Linked DNA regions of Serinibacter salmoneus. The protein of the gene in region 1 interacts with the protein of each later gene in a pairwise test. Links are inferred from orthologs where the notes say so. Each region holds a gene or a part of one and is shown on either strand. Other genes may lie near its edges.

Evidence for each region.
Region 2: the proteins of def (region 1) and ATL40_RS11695 interact in binary tests that used the Escherichia coli proteins (3 or more experiments, as listed by UniProt). The link is inferred for Serinibacter salmoneus from one-to-one orthologs.

What each region holds. Positions count from the first base shown.
Region 1 is NZ_PDJD01000001.1:2,752,085-2,762,542, forward strand. The notes cover bases 3,165-6,159. They hold def (peptide deformylase), read left to right. Parts: upstream 3,165-4,377; coding sequence 4,378-4,941; downstream 4,942-6,159. Other genes in these bases: ATL40_RS12255 (lysylphosphatidylglycerol synthase transmembrane domain-containing protein), read left to right, coding at 3,165-4,332; ATL40_RS12265 (heavy-metal-associated domain-containing protein), read right to left, coding at 5,091-5,396; ATL40_RS12270 (metal-sensitive transcriptional regulator), read right to left, coding at 5,406-5,702; ATL40_RS12275 (PLD nuclease N-terminal domain-containing protein), read right to left, coding at 5,744-6,088. Also shown: ATL40_RS12240 (MFS transporter), read right to left, coding at 1-168; ATL40_RS12245 (TetR/AcrR family transcriptional regulator), read left to right, coding at 299-874; ATL40_RS12250 (TetR/AcrR family transcriptional regulator), read left to right, coding at 1,072-1,746; more of ATL40_RS12255, read left to right, coding at 1,756-3,164; ATL40_RS12280 (AMP-binding protein), read left to right, coding at 6,228-7,967; ATL40_RS12285 (hypothetical protein), read left to right, coding at 8,023-8,928; ATL40_RS12290 (M15 family metallopeptidase), read left to right, coding at 9,043-10,290; ATL40_RS12295 (alpha/beta fold hydrolase), read right to left, coding at 10,411-10,458. UniProt on the Escherichia coli protein: Removes the formyl group from the N-terminal Met of newly synthesized proteins. Requires at least a dipeptide for an efficient rate of reaction. N-terminal L-methionine is a prerequisite for activity but the enzyme has broad specificity at other positions.
Region 2 is NZ_PDJD01000001.1:2,611,001-2,621,462, reverse strand. Bases 3,231-6,229 are described here. They hold ATL40_RS11695 (aspartate-semialdehyde dehydrogenase), read left to right. Parts: upstream 3,231-4,197; coding sequence 4,198-5,262; downstream 5,263-6,229. Other genes in these bases: ATL40_RS11690 (MalY/PatB family protein), read right to left, coding at 5,385-6,229; ATL40_RS11700 (aspartate kinase), read left to right, coding at 3,231-4,201. Outside these bases: ATL40_RS11710 (TSUP family transporter), read left to right, coding at 1-369; ATL40_RS15480 (PKD domain-containing protein), read right to left, coding at 403-2,754; more of ATL40_RS11700, read left to right, coding at 2,921-3,230; more of ATL40_RS11690, read right to left, coding at 6,230-6,653; ATL40_RS11685 (hypothetical protein), read left to right, coding at 6,796-7,677; ATL40_RS11680 (peptidoglycan-binding domain-containing protein), read left to right, coding at 7,848-8,846; ATL40_RS11675 (ABC transporter ATP-binding protein), read left to right, coding at 8,909-9,535; ATL40_RS11670 (FtsX-like permease family protein), read left to right, coding at 9,718-10,462.

The DNA.
Region 1 (10,458 bases):
GCGGTCGCCGAGGTTGCCCATGCTGACCAGGAGCCCGGCGAGAACCAGCGGGTAGACGTCGATGATCCACAACTGCATGGCGGCGCCGGGCTGCAGGTCCAGGGCGATGGAGGGCAGGGCGAAGCTCAGCACCGTGTTGTCGATCGAGACGATCAGCACGGGAAGCATCAGGACCGCGAGACCCCACCACTGGGTGCGGGTTGCGGCGGCGGGGGCGTACGTCGAACTCACCTCCCTAACATACCGTCTGGTCGGTTCTCTGTGAACCCGCTAGGGTGTGATCTCCAGGGAGGACGAGGTGCCAGGACCACAGCGCGACGCCGAACGCACGCAGCGCCGCATACTCGAGGCAGCCGCCCGCGCCATCGCGACCAAGGGCGTGGGCGTGAGCCTGGATGCCATCGCCCGCTCCGCTGGAGTGTCCAAGGGCGGCCTCATGCACCACTTCCCCAGCCGCGATGAGCTGCTCACGGCCCTGATGGGCGACCTCCTGGCGCAGTTCGACGAGGCCGTGACAGCCGCCCTCGACCCGGCCGACGACGCCCCCGGGCGCCTCACCCGCGCCTACGTCCGCGCCGTGTTCGCGGACCTGGAGAACGGCGAGCGAGCGCGCGAACAGATCACCGTGATGGGCATGATCGGCTCCGACCCCGGGGTGACCGCCCTGGTCCGGGACGACGACGCGCGGTGGCATCAACGGATTCTGGCCGACGGCCTGGACCCGCTGCGCGCCGAGGTCATCACCAAGGCTGCCGACGGCGCGACCGGCTCCCTGCTGTGGAGCCGGCAGGACCCGCGCGAGCTCGATGCGTTGCGCGACACGCTCCTCGCGCTCACCCGCGACCCGGGTGCCCTGGTGGAGCCCGCCCGGTAACCGTCCACCACCCGCACACGTCGCGAACCACCCACCACCCGCGCGCCGCGCCGCGCGGGCCCAGCGCCGTCCCGCCACGCGGCACTCACACCGGGCAGGACAGCCGCAGTTTCCGCTATCGCGTGCACAGACGGTCAGCAGCGTGAAAGGATGTCACTACGGGGCTTTACCAGATCCATCTGTCCGATTGAGGTTGTGTGGAAACCGAGATTGATCTCTCCGAGCTCCCGCTGCAGCGAGTGCCTACCCAGGCGCGCTCCCGCGAGAAAGTGCGGCGCGCCTTGGAAGCGGCCGAGCACATCGCCGAGACCGAAGGGCCCGAGGCCCTGAGTCTCACCCACGTCGCCGAACGGGCCGGCCTCAGCGTCGGTGCCCTGTACCAGTACTTGCCGGACCGTGAGGCGATCACTGCCGCGGTGCAGGCACGCTGCTACCTGCGACTGGAACGGTACGTCGACGAGGCCCTGGCGCAGGGACCCCCCTCCCCCCACCGGGACGGTGATCCACTGGACTCGATGCTCGCCATCGTGGCCAACTCCTACGCCGTCACCGGCCTGGCTCGCGCGCTTCACGCCGTCGCCCCCAGTCCCGAACAGGCGGCGGCACGGCGTGAGCACAAGCGCCGGATGGCGGAGCGGACGGAGTCCGCATTGCGCGCCTTCGACCTCCTACCCGACGGTGTCGACGCCGCGCGCGTCGCGCGCATCGTCTACGTCACGGTCGATGCGCACATGCACGATGCTGCCGATCTGGCGCAGGAGAGCGACGACCCGGACACCGAGTACGCCGGCCGTATCCGCGAGGTGGAGAAGATGCTCGCGCCCTACCTGCGCGTCTCGGCACGGGCTGCTGATGTCACCGGCGCATCCTAGATTGGCTTCATGAGCCAATCGGATCCGACGGCACCGCCCGCCGACTCCACGGCGGCAGAGGGCCCCGCCGCGCTGTACCGCATCGTCACGCGGCGGGCGTCGTGGTCGGACATCCGAGTGACCATCGGGTTCCTCCTGCTCGCCGCGCTCGGCCTCGCCCTGGCCTCGGTGGCGAGCGGCATCACCGCGCAGGCCGATCAGCAGGTGCGGGCGCTGCTCACCGGCGTGCCCTCGACCGTGCTGCACATCGCCCTGGTCGTGTTGCAGTCCGCGGCGATCGTGCTCGCCCTCGGCACCCTGGTGGCGCTCATCGCGCGCCGCCGCGCGAAACACCTGGTGCGGGTGCTCGCGGCGATGCTCCTGGCGGCGATCGCCTTCTGGGGGGTGAGCCAACTCGACTTCGAACAGTCGGACGGCGCCGCCCTGGCTCCCGTGGCAGTCGGATTCGGCCCGGTGGTCTCCTCCTACCTCATTGCCACGGCCGCAGCCGTCGTCGCGGCCCTTCGCACGGTGATCGAACGGACCTGGCTCGTGCTGCTGTGGGTCCTGGTGGCGCTCCTCGCCCTGGTGCGGACCCTCGCCTCACCCAGCGCCCCCCTGGACGTGCTCCTGGCCATCGGGGTCGGCGGCTTGGCGGGCACGCTCATCCTGCTCGCGTTCGGTGCGCCCGTCCGGGAACTCACGTCGGCCGGGATCGTGGCGGCCCTGGGATCGGGCGGGGTCCAGGTGCGCGACGCCGAACCCTCCACGCGACCCGGCTGGCAGTTCCGCGCCGTGCTCGGCGTACCGGGGCCGGACGCGGCGGCGCACTCCGGCACCGGCACTGGCACTGGCACTGACCCGGAGGTGGTGGCGACCGGCACCGCACTCGCCATCCGCGTGGTCGACCGGCGCACCTGGGAGGTCGACACGGTGGGGCGCGCCTGGCGTCGCCTCCGACTGCGGGACAACGCCGACGACATCGCACACCCCTCGCCCCTGCGTGAGGTCACGGCCGAGGCGATGGCGATGATGCTCGCACGCGAACACGGCGTGAACGCCCCGCGCGTGCGCACCGTCACCAGCGCAGTGCAGGGCGCCGGCGTGCTCGCCGCAGACATGGTGCCGGGGCCGACGCTGCTGGAGGCGCTGCAACCCGCGGTCGCAGCCGAGAACAGCGGCGACCCGACCGGCGATCAGGCTGGCGATCAGGCTGGCGACGGGGCAGGGGCGGGTGCGAGCGCTCAGAGCACAGCAGAAGCCGACGCCCTCCTGCGCTCCGCATGGCGCCAGATCGCGGGGCTGCACCGTGCGCGCATCGCCCACCACGCCCTGTCCAGCGATCACCTGCGCGCGCTGGACGGGCAGGCATGGGTCCTGGACTTCTCCCGAGCGGAACCCGGCTCGGAAGAGATCGCGCTGGACGGGGATGTCGCCGAGTTCCTCGCCGCGAGTTACGCCCTGGTCGGGGCCGATCGCGCGGTGGCCGCCGCGCTGGAGGTCCTCGGACGCGATCGCGTGGCCGCGGCAAGCCGACGACTCCTGTTGCCGGCGCTGACCCCCGCCACCCGAGGTGCGTTGAAAAAGGTCGAAGGCGGACTGCAGCCGCTCGTGGACGCCGCGACCACCGCGGTGGGAATCGAGAAGCCCGAGTTCGCCAAGATCGAACGCTTCAAGCCCCGCACCCTGTTCATGGCGGCGGCGTTCGCGATCGTGATCTACGTTCTCGCCCCCCAGCTGGAGGAGTTCTCCCGGATGGGCGCCGCGCTGGAGTCAGCCGACTGGGCATGGCTGCCCTTCCTCGTGCTCGCCTCCGTCGCGACCTACGTCGGCTGCGGCCTCGGCCTGACCGGGAGTTCGCCCGGCCGGAGCTCAGCGGTCAAGGGCAGCCTGGTGGCGCTGGCGGGTTCGTTCGTGGCGCTGTTCTCCCCGCCGGGAGTCTCCACCCTGGGCCTGAATGTGCGTTTCCTGCAGAAGGAGGGCTACCCCACGCCGGTGGCCATCTCCGCGAGCGCCGCGAAGGAAACCGCCACCGGCGTCATGCACGTGTTCCTGGTGATCGTCTTCGGGCTGTGGGCCGGCACCTCCGGGGTCCTGGACTCCGTGCTGGGGGACCTGCCGCCCACCCACATCATCATCCTGGTGGTCATCGGGGTGCTGATGCTGATCGGCATCGCGCTCGCGGTTCCGGTGGTGCGGCGTTTCACGGCCGCTCGGGTGCTGCCGGCGGTCAAGGACGCCGCGGGCGCCATGAAGGCGGTGATGGCCTCACCGCGCAAGCTCGCCCTGCTGCTCGGCGGGGTGGGTCTGGTGCCGATCGGGTACGGCGCTGCCCTGTTCTTCGCGGTGCGGGCGCTGGACCCCACCGCGGACTTCGTGGCGATCATGCTGGTCTCGCTCACCGCGGGCGCGGTGGCCAGCGCCGCCCCTACTCCCGGCGGTATCGGCGCGGTGGAGGCTGTGCTCACGGCCGCACTCACGGCGATCGGGATCGCGTCCTCCACCGCGCTCGCCGGCGTGCTGATCTATCGCGCCTTCACGTTCTGGCTGCCCATCCCGCCCGGCGGCATCGCCTTCCGGATGCTGACCTCGCGCGACGTGCTCTGAGGAGCCCCGGCGCCTGAGGAGCCCCTGGCGCGATAGCCTCGGGGCGTGGCTGTTCTCCCCATCGTCATCACCCCGGACCCCGTGTTGCACACCCCCGCCGAACCGGTCGGGGAGATCACGGACGAGATCCGGCAGTTGGTCGCCGACATGTACGAGACCATGGACGCCGCGCCCGGCGTCGGCCTCGCTGCCCCGCAGGTGGGTGTCGGCAAGCGCCTGTTCGTGTACTCCTACACCGAGGACTCCCCCTGGCGGGGCGTGGTGATCAACCCCGAGCTGTGGATCACCCCGAGCGTGCCGGGCGAGCCCGACGAGGACGAGGAGTCCGAGGGCTGCCTGAGCTTCCCCGGGGAGAGGTTCCCGCTGCGCCGCTCGCCCCGCGCCGTCGTCACCGGGATCGACCTCGAGGGCGAGCCCGTGCGCCTGGAGGAGTCCGGGTGGAAGGCCCGGATCCTGCAGCACGAGTACGACCACCTGGACGGCGTGATCTACACCGACCGCCTGACGCGCAAGGAACGGCAGATCTGCCAGCGCATCAAGAAGAAGCGTGGGTGGACCGAGGAGGGCCTGCGGTGGCTGCCCGGCACCGACGAGGTCGGCGAGGGTTAGCCGCGACTCACCAGCCCGCACCACCCCGGTCGGCGAGACCGTGCCGAACCCGCCGAGACCGTGGTTTCCGGGCACGGACTGGGCGTGTGAAGTCTCAGGACAGGCACGGACTGGGCGCGCGAGGTACGGCCTCAGCGGCGTCGGTCCCCTCAGCCCTCGTGGTGCTTGGTTCCCTCGTAGACCTCCGCCCGCACGTCGGCGAGCTGGGTGAACTCCGCCGCGGCGTCGTGTGCCGCGATCTTCTCCACGGCGTATCCCGCCTCGTCCACGGCCTCTCGCAGTGCGGGCTCCTCGAGCGGCTTCGCGGACATCACAGTCACGTGGGACGTGCCGCCGTTGTGCAGTTCGACCGTCACTCGCTTGACGCCCTCGACGCCCTCGAGTTCCTTGGTCACCGCGGACACGCAGTGCCCGCAGGTCATGCCCGTCACGTCGATCGTGGTGATGGTGGTCATGGCTCCTCCTCAGCTCCGCACGAGTCGGGCGATGGCATCCGCCGCCTCGCGCACTTTCTCCTCGCCCGCCTCCGGTGAGGTACGGGCAGCGTCGACCACACAGTGACTCAAGTGGTCCTCCATCAGCCCGAGGCTGACGGCCTGCAGCGCCTTGGTGACCGCAGCCACCTGGGTGAGGACGTCGATGCAGTAGGTGTCCTCGTCGATCATGCGTGCGATGCCGCGCACCTGACCCTCGATGCGCCGCATGCGCTTGGTGTAGTCGTCCTTGCTTCCCCCGTACCCGGGCCGGGCTTGATCGGTCATGACGCCAGGTTACCCCCAGGGGGTATTTCCGGGTCTGGCGGTCAGTCCGCCGGGAGGGCGTCGCGCTTCTCGCGGCCAGCCGCGAGATAGGCGATCGGGCCGATCCAGTTCACCAGGAGGGCGAGCCCCCACGGCAGTTTCGGGCCCTTGACCTGGTCCGCGGGACGCGTGATGAGGTCGCGCCACGCGTATCCGTGCAGGGCGAGCTGCGCCGCCGCGACGATGACGATCTGCACCTTGCGCTTGCGCGGCAGGTCGCGGAAGTTCTTGCGGTGACCCATCGATGACTCCTCGTGTCGTGTGCTCCCATTGTTCCCCTCGACCACGGCGAGCGCGACCCCCACCCCCGCCGAACCACCCCCCTCGCCGAACGATGGGTTGCGCATGGGTGGGAGCGCTCGCACCCCGCACAACCGCACGCTCGGCACACCGGCACCCCGCACAACCGCACGCTCGACGCACGGGGCGCACCGCCGAGGGGAGTAACCTACGGAAGCGTAGGTTTGCACCGAGGTGAGGACAGGCATGGCACAGAACCTCCCGGAGACCGCCCTGGTCTCGGGCATCCGCTCGCAGGCAGGTGAGACGTTCCGCGCGGCGCGGGACCTCCTCCTGGCACACCGCGAGGACTACGCGGAAGCCACCAAGCGCTTCACGTGGCCGGACCTGGAGCACTTCAACTACGCCCTGGACCACCTCGACGCCGTGGCCACCGCGCCCGAGACCGCCGATCGCACCGCGCTGTGGCTGGTGGACCCCGACGGCGTGGACCACCGCTGGAGCTACGGCGACCTGCGTGAGCAGTCCAACGCCCTGGCGAACCGCCTGCGCGCTGCCGGCATCCGGCGCGGATCGCGCGTGCTGCTGGCCCTGGGCAACCAGCACGAGTTGTGGCTCAGCCTCATCGCGCTGATGAAGCTCGGTGCCGTCGCGGTGCCGACCACCACCCTGGCCGACGCCACGGAGCTCGGCCAGCGCATCGCCGTCGCCCACTGTGAGGCGGTGATCGCTCGTCCCGAAGAGGCCGCCCGCTACCAGGAGTGGACCCACCTGGTGCGGTTGACCCCGGGCGGGGCGCCCGGCTGGCTCGACCTCACCGAACCCGGCCACGCGCCCACGTTCACCGCCGATGCCCCCACCCGCGCGAGCGACCCGCTCTTCCTGTACTACACCTCCGGCACGACGGCGCGGGCCAAGCTGGTGGAGCACACGCACGCCTCGTACACGATCGGGCACCTGACGACCATGGCCTGGACCGGAGTGCGCCCGGGCGATGTGCACCTCAACATCTCCTCCCCCGGCTGGGGCAAGCACGCCTGGTCGAGTTTCTTCGCGCCCTTCCACGCCGAGGCGACCGTGTTCATGGTCGCCTACCAGCGATTCGACCCACGCGCCCTCATGCACCAGATGCAGCGCTGCGGGGTCAGCAGCTTCTGCGCGCCACCCACGGTGTGGCGGATGCTCATCCAGGCCGACCTCACCGAGCTCACCACGCCGCCCACCTCCGTGGTCGGCGCGGGCGAGCCCCTGAACCCCGAGGTCATCGCTCGCGTCCAGGACGCCTGGGGCGTGACGATCCGCGACGGGTACGGCCAGACCGAGACCACCCTGCAGGTCGGCAACTTCCCCGGGCAGCCGGTGAAGCCCGGATCGATGGGCTTGCCCGCACCGGGGTACGCGATCGCCCTGGTGGACGGCGAGACCGGCAAGCCGGTGACCGAACCCGGCGCACCGGGGGAGATCTGCCTCGACCTCGCCCACCGGCCGCTCGGCCTCACGCCCGGGTACGCCGACGACGCCGAGCGCACCCAGGAGGTGATGCGCGAGGGCTACTACCGCACCGGCGACATCGCCTACGCCGATGAGGACGGGTACCTGTTCTACGTGGGCCGCGCCGACGACGTGTTCAAGGCCAGCGACTACCGCATCAGCCCGTTCGACCTGGAGAGCGCCATGCTCGAGCACCCGCTGGTGCGCGAGTGCGCGGTGATCCCCTCCCCGGATCCGATGCGCCTGGCGGTCCCGAAGGCGTTCGTCACGCTGGTCGACGGCGCAGCCGCCACCGAGGCGATGGCCCGGGAGCTCTTCGCACACTCCCGCGCCGTGCTCTCCCCGTACAAGCGGGTGCGGCGCATCGAGTTCGCGCCGGCGCTGCCCAAGACCATCTCGGAGAAGATCCGCCGCGTGGAGTTGCGCCGTGCGGACGCGCAGAGGTACGCAGAGCTGGCCGAGGGCGAGGTGCCGACGGGCGAGTTCCGGGGCTGACCCGGTCCGGCGCCGGGCACCGAGCCGTGGCGCGGACGGGGCTAGGGTCGATCCCGTGAGCCCCAACAGCACCGCACCGGACGCCCTCCCGCTGGGTCCCGGCGGCGTCCCCGCCGACGGCCAGGAGTTGCTGCGCCGCCTGTGGGAGGCGGGCACGGGCCCGGGTGCGCCGTGGGCGGATCTGGACCCGGAGGCCCTGCGGGCAGCACGGCGGCTGTTCGACCAGACGAGCGTGGTGGTCGACGGTGCAGACCTGGCCCGGGTGCTCATCGACGCCTCCGGACTCGAGGTCCCGGAGACACTGCTGACCCAGGCGCCCGTGAGGCCTCAGCACGCTCCTGCGCGGCCCGCCACGGCCCGGCAGGTTGCAAGCGGCACGATTATCAGGCTGCAGGCCACGGCGCACCCCGTGAGGATCGCAGGTGCGGCCTTCCACCTCGACGCGGAGCTCGGCCACCAACCCGTGCGCTGGCTCGAGACGGACGGATCGCAGACGCACCTGGAGATCGTGGAGCCGGGCGCCGACCACCCCGTCACCGGCCACCTGCACCTGCACGTCGCTCGCGAGGAGGCGCTCGACGCGGCGCGCCGCCTCCTCGCCCAGGCCCTCGCGGCCGAGGGGCTGCACCTGGTCTCGTTGGAGGCCGAACTCACGGGTGAGGACGGGCGGAGCATCCACCTGGATGCCACGGCGAGGGTCCGCAAGGGCATCCTGTCCGCCTCCGCGCGGGTACGCGGCACCGTGACGTTGAGTGACGACCTGGTGCTGCATTTCGACGGTGTCGAGGTGACCAGCCGCAACGTCGTGGTCGCGGCCGTTCTCGCCGTCGTGCGAAGCCGAATTCAGGCGGCGACCCAGGCGCCCATCGCTGTGGGGGAATTGATCCCGGCGGGAGTGCGGCTGACCGACGTTGCCGTGCGCATTGACCACGACGTGGAGATCAGCGCTCGATTCTCCTGATCATCTCCCGAGTCGGTGAATTCCGACTCGGCGCGATCCCGCGCATGGACGAATGCACTCGTTCACGCCAGGTAGGGTGCACACACCCCCTAGCACGCGACTCCTGGATGGACCATGACCTGGAACCACCGACGATTCCTACGAGCCACTGTCCTCACGTTCACAACACTCGCCCTCCCGGCCGCACTGTCGGTTCCGGCCCAGGCGCACGGCGAGGCGAACACGGGACGCGGGAGCACGTTCTATTTCACGAACAGCCACAGCGGCGGCGCCGATATGACGCGGGAAGCGCCGATTGCGGCCACCGACATTGTGCTGGTCGGCGACTGGGACGGCGACGGAGCCGACAGCCTGGCAGTGCGGACGGGAAGGCACTACCTGCTGGCGAACTCCCTCGGCGCGGCCCACGACACGATCGGCTCCTACGGGCGCGCGGACGACGAGGTGTTCGCTGGTGACTGGGACGGCGACGGCGTGGACACGTTGGCGGTGCGGCGCGGGAATACGTTCTACGTCAAGAACTCGATCAGCACCGGCGGCGCAGACACCACATTCCACTTCGGCCGCAGCACGGACGAGGTCCTCGTCGGGGACTGGGACGGCGACGGAGCCGACACGTTCGCCGTGCGCCGCGGCAGCACGTACTACATCAAGAACGATCTCACCTCGTGGGGTTCCGATCGCACGGTTGTCTTCGGACGCAGCACGGACATTGCACTCTCGGGCGACTGGGAGAACGACGGCAAGGACGAGCTCGGGCTGCGCCGCGGCAGTCGTTACTACCTGCGCGATCTCCTCTTGTCCGGCGCTGTCGATCACCGCTTCTGGTTCGGGAAGGACAGCGACACGCAACTGGTCGGGGACTGGGACGGCGACGGGGTCGACTCGTTGGCAGTGCGGCGTGGGGCAAAGGCACCCACCGGAGCAAATCAGACCATCTCCGGGTACTCCAACGGCCGCCTCGCCGATTCGCTGTTGTGCCCCATCCCTTTCCTGCCCAGTCATGACCTGCACTGCGGCACGATCCGCGACACCGTCACCCTCCACGAGCTGTATCAGTCGAAGTTCGGCACCCGCCTGCCGATCGACGACTGGCCCCACAGCACCTACCGTTCGCGTGCTCAACAGGACGCGGTCTGGATCGAGATCGGCCCGCCCAACGCGGCCGTGCCGGGCACGAGCCCCCACGGGTGGGGTGTCGCCCTGGACATCTACGAGGGGCGCCAGTACGACCACGGCACCACGATCAACAACTGGCTACGCGAGCACGGCCCCCGCTACGGCTGGGTGATGCAGCCGTGGCACGAGCCCGGCGGCTCCTGGGGCGAGTACTGGCACTTCGACTACACCTTCCCGCTGTAGTCCGGCCCACCCCCGCCGAGCGGGTGGTTGCGCAGGGGTGAGCGCACGCGAGCCAGCGCAAGCACACGCTCGGCGGCAGTAGACCTGCGCAAGCACCCGCTCGGTGAGTGCGGGGCGCCCTCAGCCCTCCCCGATGTGCGCGAGCAGCGCCGCCACGAACTCCTGCGG
Region 2 (10,462 bases), 140 kb from region 1 along the record:
GGGAACCGGCACCGCTGGGTGGCCGCCGGGATCGGCCTGGTGATCGGTGCCTACGACGGGCTCCTTGGCCCCGGCACGGGAACGTTCCTCGTGCTCGCGCTGGTCGGGGTGCTCGGCTACGCGTTCCTGCCGGCCTCAGCGATCGCGAAGATCATCAACTTCGCCACCAACCTCGGCGCGCTGCTCTTCTTCATCCCGCACGGCTCGGTGCTGTGGGGTCTCGGCCTGATCGTGGGGACCGCGAACCTCCTCGGGGGCTACCTGGGTGCCCGGATGGCGGTGGCGCGCGGCAGCGGCTTCGTGCGCATCATCCTCGTGGTGGTGGTCTCCGCGCTCATCGTGCGGATGGTGTGGGGCCTGGTGTCCTGAGGGCCCACACCATCCGCGGGTGCCCGCGAGGCCTCAGCCCAGGGGGCGCAGTGCCAGCACGACTCCGCTGGTGGCGCTGCCCGTCATCGACCAGGTGATCGTCGTGACGCCAGGATGATCGTGGGCCAGGTGTGCCTGGGCGATGCTGTTCTCCCCGCGCTGTGCCCACGCCGTGGTCCACGGGGCGAGCGCGGCGGGTGCGGTGGTGCTCCCAACCACCGACGCTGAGGAGACCAGGAGCCCACCGGGCGGGGCGGGCGGAGCCTCGAGCGTGAGGGTGCTCCCATCCGAGGCGATCGCCACCGGGGCGCCGACCAGGGGGTCGGTCGGTGACACGCCCCGGTAGGCCGTGACACCCGCGACCCACGCCGTCTCGACGTCCGTGTCGAACACGACCCGGGCGCGGTTCACGTCCGCCCGGGTGGCCACCTTCATCAGCGAGACCGATCGGCCCACCGGTGCTGCGCCGTCGCTCATCTCCCCCTCGGCCAGCACCTGCCAACCGTCCAGGCGCCCGAACAACTGCGCGGCCGGGTCGTCCAGGGTCACGCTCGCGATCATCACATCGCCCAGGGCGAGGCCGCCCGGTGTGTCCATGCGGACCACGCTGTTGCCGCGCACGTGGCGGTTGCTGGAGGAGGAGACGACCTCCACCGCGGTGGCCACCGGGAGCGAGACGGAGATCTCACGCGAGGTGCTGGTGGAGCCACCCTCATTGCTCACCGTGAGCGTCACCGGGTAGGTGCCCGCCCGGGAATAGGTGTGCTGCGGGCTCTGCTGGGTGCTCGTGGTGCCGTCCCCGAAGTCCCAGTGCCAGGACGTGGGGTCCGGCGCGGAGGTGTCGTGGAACTGCACCACCGCACCCTCGATCACCTCCTCGAAGGAGGCGACCGGCGCCGCCGCGGCAATGGTCACCTGGCGCTGCGCCGTGTCGACCGCGGCACCCTGCCGGTAGACCGACAGGGTGATCGTGTAGGTCCCCGGCTCGGTGTAGGTGTGCGCGGTGTGCTGGTCGGTCGAGGTCGCGCCATCCCCGAAGTCCCACAGCCACGCCGCGGGGTCCCCGCGCGAGATGTCCGCCACGCTCACCGTGGTGCGCTCCACATGGCTGCGGAAGGCCGCCTCGAGCGGACTGGCGGGCTCCTGGCCTCCGGTCTGGCCGAGGACGGCGTTGCCGCTCCAGTACAGCCCGGCCGGGTCGTCCGAGGCGAGCGCCACGAGGTCCGTGCCCACCGGGATCGTCTGCTTGGGCAGGGTCACGTTGTTGAGCGACCCGCGTTGACCGTTGCGTAGGAGGAGTTCGCTCTCGCCGAAGGAGAGACTTCCCAACGGTGCGCTGCGCGCCACGATCACGCCGGGAACGCCGCTCCACGGGCAGGCGCCATCCGCGGCGGTGACGGCGACAACCCACCGTGGGCCGTCCTCGTCCACGGCGATCTGCGGACGGGTCACGCACTCCGAGGCTGTGAACACCCCGCCGGTGCGCCAGGAACCGTCCGGCTCCCGGACCGCCGCCATGATCTCCGGTTCCGCGCCCCGTGCGAGGCTGGTCTTGAACGCGGCGTACACCCGAGGATCGCCGGGCGCAGAACGCAGGCTGATGTGGTCATCGGCCAGCAAGGACATCCTCGGCGTCACCGCGACCGGATCACCCCACTCGGCCACGGGGTCGGCATCGAACCTCGAGGCGAACCACATCTGCTCGTCCGCCTCGTCGCTCCACATCACCCCGATCTGGTCATCGAAGGCGACGATGCTGGCCACATCGTCGGCGTCCAGGTCTGCGGCATGACTGTCCGGCACGATCGCGTGCGGCGCGAAGGTCCCGTCCGGACGTTGGTGGCTGTAGCGCACCATCCATTCCCAGGTCCACGTGGCCCAGACCCGGCCCAGGGAGTCCACCGCGATCGTCAGCGACTCGGTGGAGTCGTCCATGATCCGCGAGCGGCCGGTGAGGGTGAACTCCTCCCGCTCGCCGGCCTGGAAGGTCAGGAGGTATGCGGGATTCCCGGGCTGCGTCGTCGCGCTCGACGGCGCCACCACATGCGTGGCGATCCGCAAGGTCTGCCCGTCCCAGTGCACATCGGCTCGTGCGTTCTCCCGGGTGTCGACCAGGGCATCCGTGCTCACCCACCCCGATGCGTCGTGCCGGAAGATCTCCCACGCCCCGCTCGCCTCGTTGTACAGCACCGCGTACCAGAGGTCGTCGTGTACCCAGGTCTTGCTCTGCTGTTTGTCCGCGGTCGGCGCCGTCACCGAGGAGTAGGAGGGACCGGCGGCCCCGGCACTCCCGGTCCACGCGGTCGCCGGTGCCGGCGCAAGCATGGCCAGGGGCACCGCCACCAGCGCCGAGGTGATGGCAGCAGTCAGTCGTCCACGTGTCATGTTTCCCCCGTTGGCTCCCGGCCGCCCCCGCGACCGGGAGTAGTCTGGCAGCATCCCGCCGCCGGAGGGCAACCCGAGATTGTCCGAGGCGTGACCGCACCGGCGCGCCAGGCTGCACCCGGTTCTATACTCACGACGACCCGCCCCCGCACTACGGATTGATCTCGTGTCGCTCATCGTCAGCAAGTTCGGCGGCTCGTCGGTCTCCGACGCCGCCAGCATCAACCGCGTCGCCGACCGCATCGTCGCCATGAAGACCCAGGGCCACGACGTGGTCGTGGTCGTCTCCGCCATGGGTGACACCACCGACGAGCTCATCGACCTCGCCGAGCAGGTGGTGGGCAGCAGCGAGCCGCCGCAGCGGGAGATGGACATCCTGCTCACCGCCGGCGAGCGCATCTCGATGGCGCTGCTGGCGATGGCGATCGACTCCCGCGGCGTGCCCGCGCAGGCCTTCACCGGGCAGCAGGCCGGGCTGATCACCGACGCCTCGCACGGCAACGCCCGCATCATCGACGTGACCCCCGGGCGCATCACCGAGTGCCTCGGCACCGGCTCGGTCGCGATCGTGGCCGGCTTCCAGGGCGTGAACCCGGACGCGAACGACGTCACCACCCTGGGCCGAGGCGGCTCCGACACCACCGCGGTGGCGCTCGCCGCGGGCCTGGGCGCGGATGTCTGCGAGATCTACACCGACGTGGACGGCGTGTTCACCGCCGACCCGCGGATCGTGCCCACGGCGCGGCGGATCGAGCGCATCACGAGCGACGAGATGCTGGAGATGGCCGCCCACGGCGCCAAGATCCTGCACCTGCGCAGCGTGGAGTACGCGCGCCGCTTCGGCGTGGAGATCCACGTCCGCTCCTCCTTCTCGATGAAGGAGGGCACCCACGTCATCACCCCGAGCGAGGAAGAGGAAGGCGAGATGGAAGCCCCGATCATCTCCGGCGTCGCACACGACCGCAGTCAGGCGAAGGTCACCTGCGTCGGTGTGCCCGACGTGCCCGGCGCCGCGGCGCGGCTGTTCGAGACCGTGGCAGGCGCCGGCGTGAACATCGACATGATCGTGCAGAACGTCTCGGTGGCCGCCACCGGCAAGACCGACATCTCCTTCACCCTGCCGGCCAGCGACGTCGCCCTCGTGCGGGCGGCGCTGTCGCTGCTGGCGGACGAGCTGGGGTACGACGACGTGCTCTACCAGGACGACATCGGCAAGCTCTCCCTGGTGGGGGCGGGCATGCGCTCGCACCCCGGGGTCTCGGCGAAGCTGTTCGGTTCGCTGCGCGACGCCGGCGTCAACATCGAGATGATCTCGACCTCCGAGATCCGGATCTCGGTGGTGACCGCCGCGGACCAGCTCGACACCGCCGTGCGCGCCGTGCACACGGCGTTCGGGCTGGACGCCGCCGAGGTGGAAGCCGTGGTCTACGGAGGGAGCGGACGATGAGCGAGTCAGGTCTGACGATCGCGGTGGTGGGCGCCACCGGGCAGGTCGGCGGCGTGATGCGCACGCTGCTCGCGGAGCGCGACTTCCCCGCCGCGCGGGTGCGGTTCTTCTCCTCCGCGCGGTCGGCGGGCACCACCCTGCCCTTCCGCGGGCAGGACATCGTGGTGGAGGACGCCGCCGCGGCGAGCGTGGCGGACCTGCGCGGCATCGACATCGCGCTGTTCTCCGCCGGTGGTGCGACCTCAAAGGCCCTCGCGCCGCGGTTCGCCGAGGCCGGCGCCGTGGTGGTGGACAACTCCTCCGCCTGGCGGCGCGACCCCGAGGTACCGCTGGTCGTCTCCGAGGTGAACCCCGAGGCGGCGCGGGTGCGCCCGAAGGGCATCATCGCGAACCCGAACTGCACCACGATGGCGATCATGCCGATCCTGCGGGTGCTCGACGGCGAGGCCGGGCTGGAGCGACTGAAGGTCGCCACCTACCAGGCCGTCTCGGGCGGTGGACTCGCCGGGGTGCGCGAGCTCGGCTCCCAGGTGCGGGCGCTGAACGAGGCCGGAGCGGAGATCGAGTCGCTCACCTACGCGGGCGACGCGGTGGACTTCCCCGCGCCCTCGCTCTACCCCGAGCCGATCGCGTTCAACGTGCTGGCCCTGGCCGGCTCGTTCGTGGACGACGGCACGGGGGAGACCGACGAGGAGCAGAAGCTGCGGAACGAGTCGCGCAAGATCCTCGGGCTGCCGGACCTGCTGGTCGCGGGCACCTGCGTGCGGGTGCCGGTCTTCACCGGGCACTCCCTCGCGGTGCACGCGGAGTTCGCCCGGGATATCACCCCGGAGCGGGCGCGGGAGCTGCTCGCGACGGCGCCCGGTGTGGCGCTGGAGGATGTGCCGACGCCGCTGAAGGCCGCCGGGGTGGACCCCACGTTCGTGGGTCGCATCCGCGCCGACCAGTCCGCGCCGGAGGGCAAGGGCCTGGTGTTCTTCGCGTCCAACGACAACCTGCGCAAGGGCGCGGCCCTCAACACCGTGCAGATCGCGGAGCTCTTGGTCGACGAACTCGCCTAACCCCGCTCGTCTCCATCTCCGCGAGGCATCCCTGAACCCTTCGCGAGGTAGTTCTGCGACCACCGCGAGGTAGTTCTGCAGGCGCCTCGTGGTACCTGCAGAACCACCTCGCGGAGGGTGGGTCAGTGGGCGGCGACGGCGGTGGCCATGGCCGCCACGGCCTCCCGCATCAAGGGGCGCGGCAGCGCGAGGTTGAACCGCACGAAGCCGGGGGCGCCGCAGCCGGCGCCGTCCTGGAGCGCGACCCCGGCGGAGCGGAAGAAGGCTCCCAGGTCCGCCGGTAGCGCCTGCCCGGAGGTGCCACCGACCACCTCACGCAGGTCCACCCACGCCAGGTAGGTCCCCTCGGGCGGCGTGTGCCGAGTCCCGGGGATCGCGGCCACGGCCTCGGCGAACGCCGCGCGGTTCCCGGTGAGGTACGCCACCGCACCGACGCGCCAGGGCTCCCCGTCCCGGTAGGCGGCGGCGTTCGCGATCGCCCCGATCGTCGCCGGCTCCAGGCCGGCGAACGTCTCCGGGCGGCGAAGCGCGGCCAGCAGCTCGGGGTCGGCCGCCACGATCTGTGCGCACTTCAGCCCGGGTAGGTTCCAGGTCTTCGACGCCGAGAGGGCCGTGATCGTGTGGCGCGCCGTGGCCTCATTCAGGCTCGCGTACGGCAGGTGCGTGGCGTCGTCGTAGGTGAGCGGGGCGTGGATCTCGTCGGAGAACAACACCGCGCCCGTGCGCTCGACCACCTCGGCGATCTCGAGCATCTCCTCGCGCCCCAGCACCCGGCCGACCGGGTTCCACGGGTTGCACAGCACCAGGACCGGCCGCACCCCGGTCTCCGAGCGCGCCCGGGTCAGGGCGTCCTCGAGTGCGGCGGGGTCGTGCCGCCACACGCCCTCCTCGTCCTGCGTGCCGGCCACCTGGAGCACCGGGTGACCCACCTGCTCGGGGCGAAACAGGAAGGGCATGTAGGCGGGGGTGGTGACCACCGCGGCGCTGCCGGGGCCGGCCACGTGGTCCAGGGTGACCCGCAGGGCCGTCAGCACGTCCGGCACGAGGAACACCTGGTCCTCGGTCACCTCCCACCCGGTCGTGCGGCGGTACCAGGCGGCGCACTCCGCCTTGGTGTCGGCGACGACGGCGGGTGGCAGGTACCCCAGGCGGGGAGCGGTGACGGCCTCCTGCAGGGCGTCCGCCACGGGCGCGGCGAGCGGGAAGTCCATCTCCGCGACCCAGGCGCCGATGGTGTCGGGGAACGCCGTCCACTTCATCGAGCCGCGGGCGCGGAGCTCGGCCGCGGTCAGCGCGTCGACGGCGGCGGCGTCGAAGGCGGCGGCGTCGAAGGCGGAGTCGGGCGTGGTGGCGGGGGACTGGGACGCGGTGGTGACGGGGGTGGTGCTCACCCGGCCACCCTAAGGCCGCCCCCGGGCAGGAGACGTCGCCCAGAGCCGAGCGTTGCTGACCGTCTCACATCGGATCGCCCCTGGGGTGACTGTCCGCGGTAGCAGATTGCGCCATGTCACGACGCAGATTGTCGAGGCTGACGTGCACGCCATCGTCGGCGGCGATCGCCTCACGGCATGCGGTGGCGTCCCCACCGATGCCATAGGCTCGCATGACGTAGGCCAGGTCGGCGCAGTGCAGCGCATCGGCGGGAGTGCCATTGAAGTCGTGGAGGTTTCGTTGAGACAGTGGAGTTGCGTGGTCGCCTTGAGCGCCCTCGGTGGTCTGCTGACCGCCGGGTGCTCCGCACCGGAGGAGGATGCTTCGGACGGGAGTCCAGGAGTTGGCGAGGTAGCCACTCCCACGGCGACGGAGGCCGGGGCGTGGGATGTGTCCTCCTGGGAGCCGACGGTGAGCATTGTGGCCCCCTCGATGACAGAGGATGAACGCCTGAGTGAGCGGGAGGAGTACCTGCGCTCATTGGCGGAGCAGTTCGAGTTGGACGCGCCACCGCAGGTGGAGCTGGTCCGGTGGACGATGGGCCCCGCCGATGACTCCCAGGCGATGGCTGCGTGCTACACCGAGGCGGGCTTCGCCGCGGAGGTGACACCGGACAACGGGATCGCCTTCGTCAACGGAGGAGTCCCTGAGTCGCAGGAGGCTGCGCTGAATCTGGCGAACTACACGTGCGCGGCGCAGTTTACCCTGGACCCGATCTACCGTCAGGAGTGGTCGGCTGACCAGCTCGGACTGCTCTATGACTACTGGGATCAGTACTTTCTGCCGTGCATGGACGCGCACGGTCACATGATTGATCGGTCCGATCAACCCTCACGCGAGGTGTATGTCTCCTCGTTCCACACTTCTGAGCGAACCGACTGGTGGCCCTCGGATGTGCTGTCGAGCCTTCCGCAGGAGGAAGCTGTCCAGTTGGGTGAGGACTGCCCGGCCTACCCGCCGGCTGAAGTCTTCTACGGGTCATGAGATCCGGTGCCCTTCGCTTGGTGGCGACGGCATTCGTTGTTGTTGTCCTGTGCGCGGGTGCGTTCTGGGCAGGGCGAGTCACGCTGCGGCCACCGGCCGAGTCGCCCCAAGCGTCGCCGTCGTCCGCGATCGTGGAGGTCGTAGAGCAGGAACTGGGACGAGTGTTGACGATGACCACGACGGTCACCCGCACGCCAAGTCCCCTGGCGCAGAACGCCCTCGTCGGCGTTGTCACGGCCTTGGGCGCGGACGGCGAGCACAGTGCAGGGTCGGTGCTGTACCGCGTGGGTGAGACACCGGTGGTCCTGATCGCCGGGGAAACTCCGTTCTGGCGCGACCTGGGCCAGGGCAGTCGCGGACAGGATGTTCGAGCCGTCCAGGAGTTCCTTGGCGCGGTGGGATTCGACATCGCAGCCGACGGAGTCTGGGGCGCCGGCACCACCGAGGCGGTGAAGGACTGGCAGGAGCAGATTGCGGCACCTGCCACGGGTTCCCTTCCCCTGGGGACCCTCGTCACCGTCCCGCAGGTCCCCGCGCAGATCATCATCGACCGCGAGAAGATCTGGCCCGGCGCCACGCTCAGCGGCGGTGAAGTTGTGCTCCTGACCGCCTCAGGAGAGCCGACCTTCGAGATGGAGGTGACGACCAGCCAAGCCGAACTGGCACCGGTGGGGACCTCAGTACATCTGGAAGCAGGGGACGTGACCTGGCAGGCAGTCATAGCCGAGGCATTGCCCAACGATTCCGGAGGGGTCTCCCTGAGGCTGGCGTCGCCGGAAGGGGCCACCGTGTGTGGGCAGGAGTGCGACGCGCTACCCGCCGGTATCGAGAACTACCTCCTGACTCAGGTGGAAGTCGTCGCTCCGCAACGCGGGCCTGTCGTGCCGGTCTCCGCGCTTCGCACCTCGATGGGAGGAGACACTAACGTCACCGTAGTCACGGCCGAGGGCGAGCAAGAACGCCGTGTCGAGGTGCTCGCCATCGCCGATGGACTCGCCGTCGTCTCGGGCCTTTCAGCAGGTGAGCAGATACGGGTCTTCGCCGACGAAGCCCCGGGTGAGATCACGCCGGATCCGGGTGATACCGACCCCACCCCCACCTCCGAGAAGGGGCCGCCCTCCCCGACCTCCGACACCGCTCAGGGCGGGGAATCGAGCACCGCCCCATGATGGCGCCCGAGCACGGGCAAGTCGGTGACCCCGCCTCTCGGGCCCCCGGCGTCACGATCGCCGTGCAAGACCTGCGATTCACCTATGGACCCACCACCGAGGAACTCTTCGATGGCCTGACTCACTCCTTCGCTCCGGGCCGAATCACCGCTCTGACCGGCCCCTCCGGGCGGGGGAAGTCCACCCTGCTCTATGTCCTCGGCCTGATGCTCACTCCCACGAGCGGAAGGGTGATCATCGACGGGGAGTCCGCATCCGACCTCAAGGACCACCGACGCTCGCGCCTGCGAGCACACCGCCTGGGATTCATCTTCCAAGACTCCGAACTGGACGCGGAACGCGCGATCCTCGACTCGGTCATCGAACCCGGCCTCTACGCCGGTGGCAGTCCCCGCGACCTGCGCGAGCGCGCGTACGACCTCCTGGCGACATTCGGCCTCCACCACCGTGCCACCCACCGACCAGGCCAGATCTCCGGTGGGCAAGCCCAGCGAGTTGCAGTCTGTCGAGCACTCGTGAACGAACCCAGCATCGTCCTTGCCGATGAACCCACGGGAAACCTCGACCCGGACAACTCCTCCCTGGTCATCGACGCCCTCCGTCACGCAGCCGAGCAGGGCCGAACCATCCTCATCGCCACCCACGACCCTGCCGTCGTTGAACGCGCCGATGAGGTGCTGAGCCTGTGAGACCCAGCGCCTTGCTCCGGGAAGCCCTCACAGCCGCGTGGGCATCCCGCATCCCCACCCTGTTGGTCTCCCTGGTTGTGGCCGGAATGACGTTCGCCGCACTTTTCACCGTGGGTCGTCAAGCAGCCCAAGAAGCTCAACTCCTCCAGGAACTCGCAGGGTCCAGTGCCCGCACCCTGACGGTGACCGTCTCACGAACTCCGGGCCAGATCCCCTACTCCAGCGTCCCGCTCCTTCAAGAACTCCATCACGCCGAGTCAGTCATCGCCACTGACCTACCGATCGACGCGGTCAACGGCGCGCTGGGCGAAGGCAGCAGCATTGCCGTCACCACCGTCCATGGCGACCTGGATCAAGGGATCCGCCTCATCGAAGGTCGCCTGCCCGGGCCCGGCGAGGTCATCATCCCCGCCAGCAGCGTGCAGAGGCTCAACCTGGACCTGCCAGCCGGCTACCTCCAATCAGCCGAGGGTGCGCAGTGGAGCATCGTCGGGGCCTTCACCGCACAAGAGCCCTACGAGCACCTCGACGCCATGGCGCTCAGCGCCCCCGAGGCTGATTCCAGCACCCTGGACGGGTCATCTCTCCACCAAGTCAGGATCCTCGCCGACTCCACCCACCAGGTCAGAGCAGTCCAGGCAGCCACCCTTGCCATCATCGGGGCCGACCCCACCAGCATCCAGGTCGACTCCGCCGCCGCAGCCGCAGACACCACGCAACGCGTCACCGACCAGTTCGCAGGTTTCGGGCGATCTCTCCTTCTCCTGATACTCGGCGCCGGTGCGTTCTTCGTCGCGATCGTCGTCCTCGCCGACGTCCTCATACGACGCCGTGACCTCGGACGCCGCCGCACACTGGGCATCACCCGATCAGAACTCATCGCGCTCGTCGCACTCAGAACCACCGCTCCCGCACTCAGCGGAGCAG